Regions from separate parts of the Streptomyces sp. NBC_01092 genome, predicted to be linked through region 2. Evidence: riboswitches for the same ligand, from Rfam matches in the RefSeq annotation. Region 2 holds a riboswitch; the other holds the start of a gene.
The links. A riboswitch is a leader RNA that binds a small molecule or an ion and turns the genes downstream of it on or off. The one in region 2 is predicted to bind cyclic di-AMP.

Region 1 (4,201 bases), 3.4 Mb from region 2:
TGGACCCGGCAGCGCGAGCTGCGGACGGTGCGCGAGGAGCTGCCCGCCTACGTCGTCGCCGGGTGGCTGTCGCCGAGCGAGCCGTTCGTGCTGGGCTCGATGCGGGACCGGCGGGTGGCCCGGCAGTACGCGCGACACCGGGGCGGGCGGCCGGCGGCGCGGGCGGTGGCGCAGTACGAGGCCTACGCCACGTCGCTGGCGTTCCTACGGCACCGGGGGCGCCGCGGACGGGCCGGCGCGGACTTCGTCGTACGGGAACAGGAGTTGCTGCACGAGCTGTGGCACCGCCGGGAGTTCGCCCGCCCGGCCCTGGAACACGCGGCCGCCGCACAGGCCGGGCCGCGGCACGAGCACGGGTACGGCCATGGCTACGGCCACCCGGCGCCGCTCCCGATGCCGGTCCACTGGCAGTCGTACGGCCAGGTCAACGCGCCCTCGTACGGGCCCGCGTACGGACAGACGGCGCCGTACCCCGCGTACAACCCGTATCGGACCTGACCGGGCCGGGGCGCGCGAAGGGCGTCCCCGGGAAGAGCGATCGAGCCACACACCGAACCGGCGGCCCTGGCGTCGGGGGGTCGTCGCCAGGACCGCCGGGGATCAGAAGTGGATACCCGTCGAGGGGTGCCTCAGGGGGTGAGCCCCTTGCCCTGGAGCCACGCCATCGGGTCGATGCCGTTCGTGCTGCCACCGGGGTGCACCTCGAGGTGCAGGTGGGCGCCGGTCACGTTGCCCGTCGCGCCCACGCGGCCGATCACGTCGCCCGTGTTGACCTTCTGGCCCACGCTGACGCTGATCGAGGACTGGTGCGCGAACCAGAGCTCGGTGCCGTCATCGAGGGTGATCTCCGTCTTGTAGCCGTACGAGCCGTCCCAGCCGGCGAAGGTGACCGTGCCGGAGTGGATCGCCTTGATCAGCGTCCCGGTGGGGGCGGCGAAGTCGAGGCCCGTGTGGTACCCGGAGGACCAGTAGGCGCCGGCCTGACCGAACGTCGAGGTGATCGTGTACGAGGAGGTCGGCAGCGTGTACTGCTTGGCCAGCTCGGCGAGGCGCTCGGCCTCGGCCTTCTTGCGGGCCTCCTCCTCGGCGGCTGCCTTCGCGGCGGCGGCCTTGGCCTCGGCCTCCTTCTCCGCCTTGGCGGCCGCTGCGGTGGCCTCCTTCTCGGCGGCGGCGACGGCGGCCGCGGCGGCCTTGCTGTCGATCTGGTCCTGCTGGAGCTCGGCCTGCGCGATGATCCGGCTGCGCAGCGCCTCACCGGCGTCGGAGGTGCCCTGCGGGGTCTCCTCGACGGTCTCGCCCATGGTGCTGAGCGCGGTGGCCGTGTCCTCGGCGGGCTCGTCGGAGGAGTCGTCGGAGATCAGGGGCAGGTCGGGCATGGTGATGGCGACCGGCGGCTTGCCGCTGTTCGCGCTGGCCATGCCGCCCGCGCCGACGGCGGCTATGACGCCTACGCCGAGAACGGTGGAGCTGCGGGCGAGTCCCCCGCCACGCTGCTTGGAGACGCGGTGCCTGCCACGGACGGGACGAAGGGACTCCGAGGTCGGGTTCCACTCCTCGTACGGGCCCTCGTCGGTGCGGTAGCTGTCGTAGCCGAAGGTGTCGGTGTTGCGCTGACTCGGCACGAACGGGGCTTGCGGGGCAGGCCGGTTGGACGCCACGTGGGCGTACTCCTTTCCTTCCTTCTCGCCTACCGGGTTAGCTGACGGGTTCGGAGCAGGAAGGTCTCCTACGCGCGTATACCAACCGTGCTTCCACGGTGGAATCCGTGCGATTCACCCCAAGGTGGTGGTTCCCCGGTTCCCTTGCGGGATTCGGCGCGTGCGCACGGAGCCGACTCTTGTGACGGCTGGGACGACCGCGCTGCGTTATCGAACGTTAATAGACGCGGGGTGCGGATTCCAAGCTGTTCCTCTTGATCATTAACGATTTTCGCCTGGACTTACGGGTCATGACCGGCCCAAAACGGGCGAGTTGGCCAAGGTTCAGCAGCCACATAGGTATTGACGGTGTGTCAGTTGTTATGCGGAGGGCGGTCACTCGATCACCCCGGGTGATGACGATCAAGGTCGCCGTACGGCCATGAGGGCCATGTCGTCCGCCATTCCTCCTCCGGAGTGCCGGCGGACCTCCACCGAAAGCACACCGAGCAGCTCGCCCGGGTCGCGCAGCGCGTTGGCGCGCCCCGCGAGGCCCGTCTCGGGCTCGTAGAACCGCCCGCCGCCGTCCCGCGCCTCGGAGAGCCCGTCGGTGTACAGCAGCAGCGTGGCCCCGCGTGGGAAGCCTGCCTCGTCGGCCCGGTCGGGCCAGGTGCCGAGCTCGTCCATGCCGAGCGGCAGGGCGGGCTCGGTGGCGGGCAGCGGGCGTACGGTGCCGTCGGCGTACAGCAGCAGGGGCGTCGGATGCCCGCGGTTGACGAGGCGGACGATCCCGCCGCCGTGGGGCAGCTCGGCGAGCACGACGGTGGTGAAGCCCTCGCGGGACTCGTCCCCGTCCCGCCGGGTGCGCTCGCGCGCGAGCGCCCGCTCCAGTCGCTGGGCGACCGCCTCCAGCGTGGCCTCCTGCTCCGCGGCCTCCCGGAAGGCCCCGATCACGACGGCGACCGCCCCGACCGCTCCCATGCCCTTGCCGCGCACGTCCCCCACGACCAGCCGGACGCCGTGCGGGCTGTCCTGCACCGCGTACAGGTCCCCGCCGATGGAGGCGCCCTCCTGGGCCGCCTCGTAACGCGCGGCGATCCGGAACCCGCCGATCCGCTCGGCGGGTTCGGGCAGCACGGCGCGCTGGGCGGCCTCGGCGATCTCGCGGACGGACGCGAGGCGCTCGTCGCTGCGGCGCACGAGGAGGTTGATGAGGACGGCGAGCACGGAGACGACCACGACGGTGACCACCTCGGTGATCACCTCCGCGCGCGAGAGGCCGCCACCCAGGCCGCGCATCACGAGCAGTACGGCGACGGCCACGGCGCCCGTGATCACCGTGCCGCGCTGCGAGTAAAGAGGGGCGGCGACCAGGGGCGCGGCGGTGAAGAAGGGGGCGCCGGTGACGTCCGTGGGCGTGGCGTGGTCGTACACCGCTCCGGCCGCGATCAGCAGGGCGGGGAGCAGCCGGACGAACCGGCGTGCGTAGGAGATCCGCCGTTGCTCCACCTGACCAGGGTTGCCGAAGCGGGGGCGGGGAGCGAGCGCTGGGAGCCGACCGGGAAAACACTCAGGGCCGGAACTGATGAGTTCCGGCCCTGAGTCTTCAGTAGCGGGGACAGGATTTGAACCTGCGACCTCTGGGTTATGAGCCCAGCGAGCTACCGAGCTGCTCCACCCCGCGTCGTTGACTCAATAGTACGCCATCCGCGAGGCCCGAAGCACACACGTTTCCAGGGAACCGCCCTGAACAGGACTTTTCGGGCGCTCGTGCGACCCAGGTCACGTCCAGGCACCCGGGCGGCACCTAGGCGCCTCAGGGCAGCAGGTGTGCATTGGGCGCCTTGGCCCGCTCCTCGTACTCCGGCAGGACCAGGACATCCACGCCCTGCGCCGCGAGCATCCCGCTCCCGTCGGCCCCCGCCACGAAGGTGTCCGGCTCGCGCCAGGCCGTCACCACCCGGCGGACCCCCGCCGCAAGGATCAGCCGCGCGCAGGGCAGGGGCCGGGACGAGCGGTGCGTGCACGGCTCCAGGCTGCTGTACACCGTCGCGGACGCGAGCCGCGGATCCCCGGTCGCGATCTTCGCCAGTGCCGCCTCCTCGGCGTGCACCACGAGGTCGCCGCCCTCCCGGGAGTGCCCGCGCGCCAGCTCGGTCCCGTCGGCCGCCACGACCACCGCGCCGACGCTGAAGGCCGTCTCCGACGGCGGGCACTGCGCGGCCAGCTCGCACGCCAGCGCCATCCAGTGCCGGTCCGCGGCAGCGGGGAGGGTGCCGGTGCCGGGCGCCGTCGGCGCGTAGCGCATCAGCACGACGTCCTCGATACGGCGCGACTCCAGCAGGCGCAGCCGCCCGCCCTGGTAGCCGCCCGGCCCGAACAGCCGCGGCGCCTCGGGGTCGCCCACGAACAGCGGCGCCAGCACCAGCTGCAACTCGTCCGCGAGCCCCTGCCGCATCAGCTGCGTGTGGATCGTGCCGCCGCCCTCGACCATCAGCCGCTCCACGCCGCGCGCCTCGCGCAGGTGCGCCAGCAGGCCCCGCCAGTCCAGCTCCGGGCCCAGC
Region 2 (4,201 bases):
CGGGCCTGGTAATGGCAGTCTGGCGACGAAGCACCAGTCCGGGACCGTACTCGAACCATCCGCCCCGTGTCGGACTGCGCTCCCGTTGGGAAAGGGACGACGTCGCCATGGCAGATCATCTGGAAGCATCCGTCACTCTGCCGAGCGATCCCGCTTCGGTCTGCGCGGCCCGGGCCTATGTGCTCACCACCCTCGCCGAGTGGGGACTGCCGCCCGACACGGAAATCGCCGACACCATCCGCCTGATCGTCTCCGAACTCACCACCAACGCCGTACAGCACACCCTGGGCCAGTCACCCACCTTCACGGTGGACCTCGTGCTCGACCGTGACGAACACCTGCGCATCGGCGTCACCGACAGCCACCCCCGCTTCCCCAAACGCCTCCCGGCCGCCGTGCAGCAGGACAATGGACGCGGGATGGTCATCATCCGCTGGCTGACCGCGGAGTGCGGCGGCAAGCTGAGAGTGCGCCCGACCCGCGAGGGCGGCAAGACCGTCTCCATCGAACTGCCGTGGACCGTGCCTGCCGCTCCGGTCGCCGCCGCCGCCCCGCAGGAGCCGTAGCCCCTCAGGCCTGCTGCGGCTGTCCCGACGAGCGGCCGAAGGTGCCGCGCAGCAGGGCCCGGAAGGCGTCCGCGGCGGGAGCCGCCTCGTCGACGCGATGGGCGACCGAGACCGTACGGCGCAACTGCCCGCCTTCCAGCGCGCGCACCCCGACCGGTGTGACCGACGTGCGCGCCACCATCTCCGGTACGACCGCGACCCCCAGCCCCGCACTGGCCAGCGCGCACACCAGGAGATAGCCAGGCGTCGGCACCAGCACTGACGGCGTGGCCCCCGCCCTGGCCAGCGCCGCCTCCACACCCCGCCGGGCCGGAGCGTCCGGCGCCATGCTGATCAGGGGCTGCCCGGCGAGCTCGGCCAGCGGCAGCCGTGCGGCGCCGCTCGTGAGGACGTGGCCCGGAGCAGACACCAGGACGAGCTCCTCGACGAGGATCGCCTCGATGCCGACGGAGGCGGGCAGCGCGGTCGGTTCCCCCGGCTCGTAGGTGTGGGTCAGCGCCAGGTCGACCTCGCCCGCCGCCACCGCGGCGACCCCGGCCGACGGCTCGTAGTCGGCGACCGTCAGCTCCACGTCCGGATGCGCCCGGCGGAACGCGCTGAGGGCCGGCGGCAGCAGATGGATGCCGGCCGTCTGGAAGGTGCCGAGCCGCAGCGTGCCGCCGGACAGGCCGGTCAGCAGGGCCAGCTCGTGCCGGGCCCGGTCGAGCTCGTCGAGCACCCGCCGCGCCCGGGCCACCAGCAGCTCGCCCGCACCCGTGAGCCGCGCCCCGCGGTGGTGCCGTACCAGCAGGGCCGTGCCCGCCTCGCGCTCCAGCTTGGCCAGCTGCTGGGAGAGCGCGGGCGTGGTGTAGCCGAGCCGCTCGGCGGCCCGGGTGATCGAACCCGCCTCAGCGACCGCCACCAGGGCGGCGAGCCGGATCGGGTCGAACATGCGGGCCCCTGTCTGTCTGAACCTCAGCCTTAAGCAATGCTTTATGGCTTCCCAGGATATTCGACATACCTGCTGAAGGCTTCCGCGCGGCACGCTGGGTGGCATGGACGCTCAGCTCATCGCCTTCACCGGGGTCTCCGCCGGCCTCGTCGCCATACCCGGGGCCGACTTCACCGTCGTCGTACGCAACGCCCTCGTCTCGCGCCGGGCCGGCTCCGCCTGCGCGCTCGGGATCGGGGCGGGGCTGCTGGTGCATGTGACGCTGGCGGTGGTGGGCGTCGCCGCGGTCCTGGCCGCCGTACCGGCGCTGTTCGGCGCGCTCCAAGTGGTGGGCGGCGTCTACGTGTTGTACCTGGGCATCCAGACGCTGCGGCAGCGGCACACCGAAGTGGTGGACACGCGGGAGGAGTCCACCGCGCGGCCGCTGCGGCAGGGCTTCGTGACCAACGCCCTCAACCCGAAGGCGTCCCTCACGTTCCTCAGCGTGCTGCCTCAGTTCGTGCCCGCGGGCTCTCCCGCGATGCCCAGGACGCTGCTGCTCGCCCTGATCGTGCTGGCGATCGCGCTGGTGTGGTTCCAGGTGGTCGCCCTGCTGGTGGACCGGCTCGGCAGGTGGCTGCGCCGGCCGCGGGCCGCTCGTGCGGTCACGCTCGCCACCGGCGCGGCGCTGACGGCCTTCGGCGCGGCTCTCCTCGCGGGGCCGCTGATGGCCGTCTGAGGCCCCGGGAACGGTGACGGCGGGTCAGGCCGCCGCCACCGCCCCCGGGAAGGTCACTTGACCCGGCCGTACCAGACGCTCCTCGTCCAGATCTTCTGGAGCTTCACGACGTCCCCGGTCTTCGGGGAGTGCCAGAGCTTTCCCTTCCCGGCGTAGATGCCGACGTGGTAGACGTACGACCCCGAGTGGAAGAACACCAGGTCCCCGGCCTTGCGGTTCTTGGCGGAGATGTGGCGCGTCTTGTTGTACTGCTGGGCCGCCGTGCGGGGCAGCTTCTTGCCCGCCTTCTTGTACGAGTACAGCGTGAGCCCGGAGCAGTCGAACCGGTTCGGCCCCGTGGCGCCCCACCTGTACGGGGAGCCCTTCTTCGAGGCCGCGATCTGAAGTGCCTTCGACGCCGGCGTGGCGGCCTCCGCCTCCGAGGCGAGGCCGGGCGCCACGATCGAGCCGCCCACAGCGGCGAGGGTCATGGCCGAGGCCGTACCGGCGCGGACCATGAGCGACGGGACACGATTGAGCGCAGTCATGCGCAACCCTTCGTCAGCCGCCTGTGAAGGATGACCTGTCGGATTCGGGCTGGCGAAGTTGCCCGGCCGCGTTGCCGCGGCTTCACCCCAAGGGTTGCTCGGATCGAACGAACGTCCGCTCCGGCGACCCGTCTTGCTCGGGTCCTCCACTCCTGCCGATCCACTCCGTCGACCGGTCATCCGGGAGGCGGCAGGACTCGGCGTCCGCCCGGACCGCCCCGCCGCTGCGGCGGGGGCTTGTCGTCAGTCAGGGATCTTGACGCACGAATGAACGAAATACCCAACGGAATCGGGGGTTTGTGGTGTTACTCACCACTCACCCGTTCGGGTGGGTACCGCCGTGTTCGAGGGGGTGTCCAGGGGGTCGAGGAGTCCCGGACCAGGGATGGAGTGCCTGATTCCGCCTGGGGGTCATGTCCGTTGCGCAACCCTGACGGGCGTACAAAAGTAGAACTGGCTACGCCGAACGGGGGTACGCCGTTTGGTCCGTTTCGGCTCAGCTCCGGACGCCTCGTCAGTGGGTCGGGGCGTCCGGAATCCGGGTCGTACGCGTCGTCAACTGTCGGAGCGCGGGGGCACCGTGACACGAGCCGTGCGGCGCTCTCCGTCCAGCACGCGCAACGCACGCGCCAGCGTGTGAGCGTGCAGCTCCGTCTCGCCCCGCTGGTGCATCAGCGCCAGCGCGTCCCGTAGCTCGGCCGCTCTGCTCACGAGCGCCTGCGCGGCACGCAGTCCTCGATAGGTATCGCCTTCCTGCGCCGGGTTGATCCGGCCGAGCAGGTCCACCACGTCGAGATAACGGTCGATCAACTCGCCCTCCGCACGGGTCAGTGCGGGCAGCGGAGGCAACTCGGGTGGAAGCACCGGCCGGTCACCGTCCCGTCGGCGGAGCGAGCGTGGCCTTGCGGCTCGGGACGATCCGGTCCACCAGCCCGTATTCCAGCGCCTCTTGGGCGTTCAGGATCTTGTCCCGCTCGATGTCGGCGGCCACTTGCTCGCGAGCGCGCCCGGTGTGCCGGGCGAGCATCTCCTCCAGGCGGGTGCGAACCCGCGTCAGTTCGTCCGCCTGGATCGCCAGATCGCTCGCCTGCCCCTCGACCGGCTCGGGCAGCGCCGGCTGATGGATCACCACCCGGGCCCCCGGCAGCGCGAACCGCTTGCCCGGGGTGCCCGCCGCCAGCAGCACGGCGCCGGCCGAGGCAGCCTGGCCCAGGCAGATCGTCTCCACGTCACAGGCGACGAACTGCATCGTGTCGTAGATCGCCGACATCGCACTGAACGAGCCGCCGGGCGAATTGATGTACAGCGAGATGTCCTGGTCGGGGTCCTTGTGCTCCAGGTACATGAACTGGGCCATCACGTCGTTCGCCGACGTGTCGTCGATCGGCGTGCCGAGAAAGACGATCCGCTCCTCCATCAGCTTCGAGTACGGATCCTGCGTCCTGACGCCTGAACTCGT

Region 1: another riboswitch for cyclic di-AMP. It lies ahead of OG254_RS23465 (M23 family metallopeptidase); the one in region 2 lies ahead of OG254_RS07670 (C40 family peptidase).

The regions. Positions count from the first base shown of each region.
Region 1 is NZ_CP108659.1:5,204,179-5,208,379, forward strand. It holds gene OG254_RS23460 (PrsW family intramembrane metalloprotease) at 1-498, shown strand, start outside; gene OG254_RS23465 (M23 family metallopeptidase) at 630-1,658, opposite strand; cyclic di-AMP (ydaO/yuaA leader) riboswitch at 1,670-1,827, opposite strand; gene OG254_RS23470 (PP2C family protein-serine/threonine phosphatase) at 2,061-3,146, opposite strand; tRNA gene OG254_RS23475 (tRNA-Met) at 3,248-3,321, opposite strand; gene OG254_RS23480 (dihydrofolate reductase family protein) at 3,454-4,201, opposite strand, start outside.
Region 2 is NZ_CP108659.1:1,760,134-1,764,334, reverse strand. It holds gene OG254_RS07685 (ATP-binding protein) at 108-566, shown strand; gene OG254_RS07680 (LysR family transcriptional regulator) at 571-1,497, opposite strand; gene OG254_RS07675 (LysE family translocator) at 1,601-2,215, shown strand; gene OG254_RS07670 (C40 family peptidase) at 2,269-2,742, opposite strand; cyclic di-AMP (ydaO/yuaA leader) riboswitch at 2,746-2,955, opposite strand; gene OG254_RS07665 (hypothetical protein) at 3,298-3,606, opposite strand; gene OG254_RS07660 (ATP-dependent Clp protease proteolytic subunit) at 3,614-4,201, opposite strand, start outside.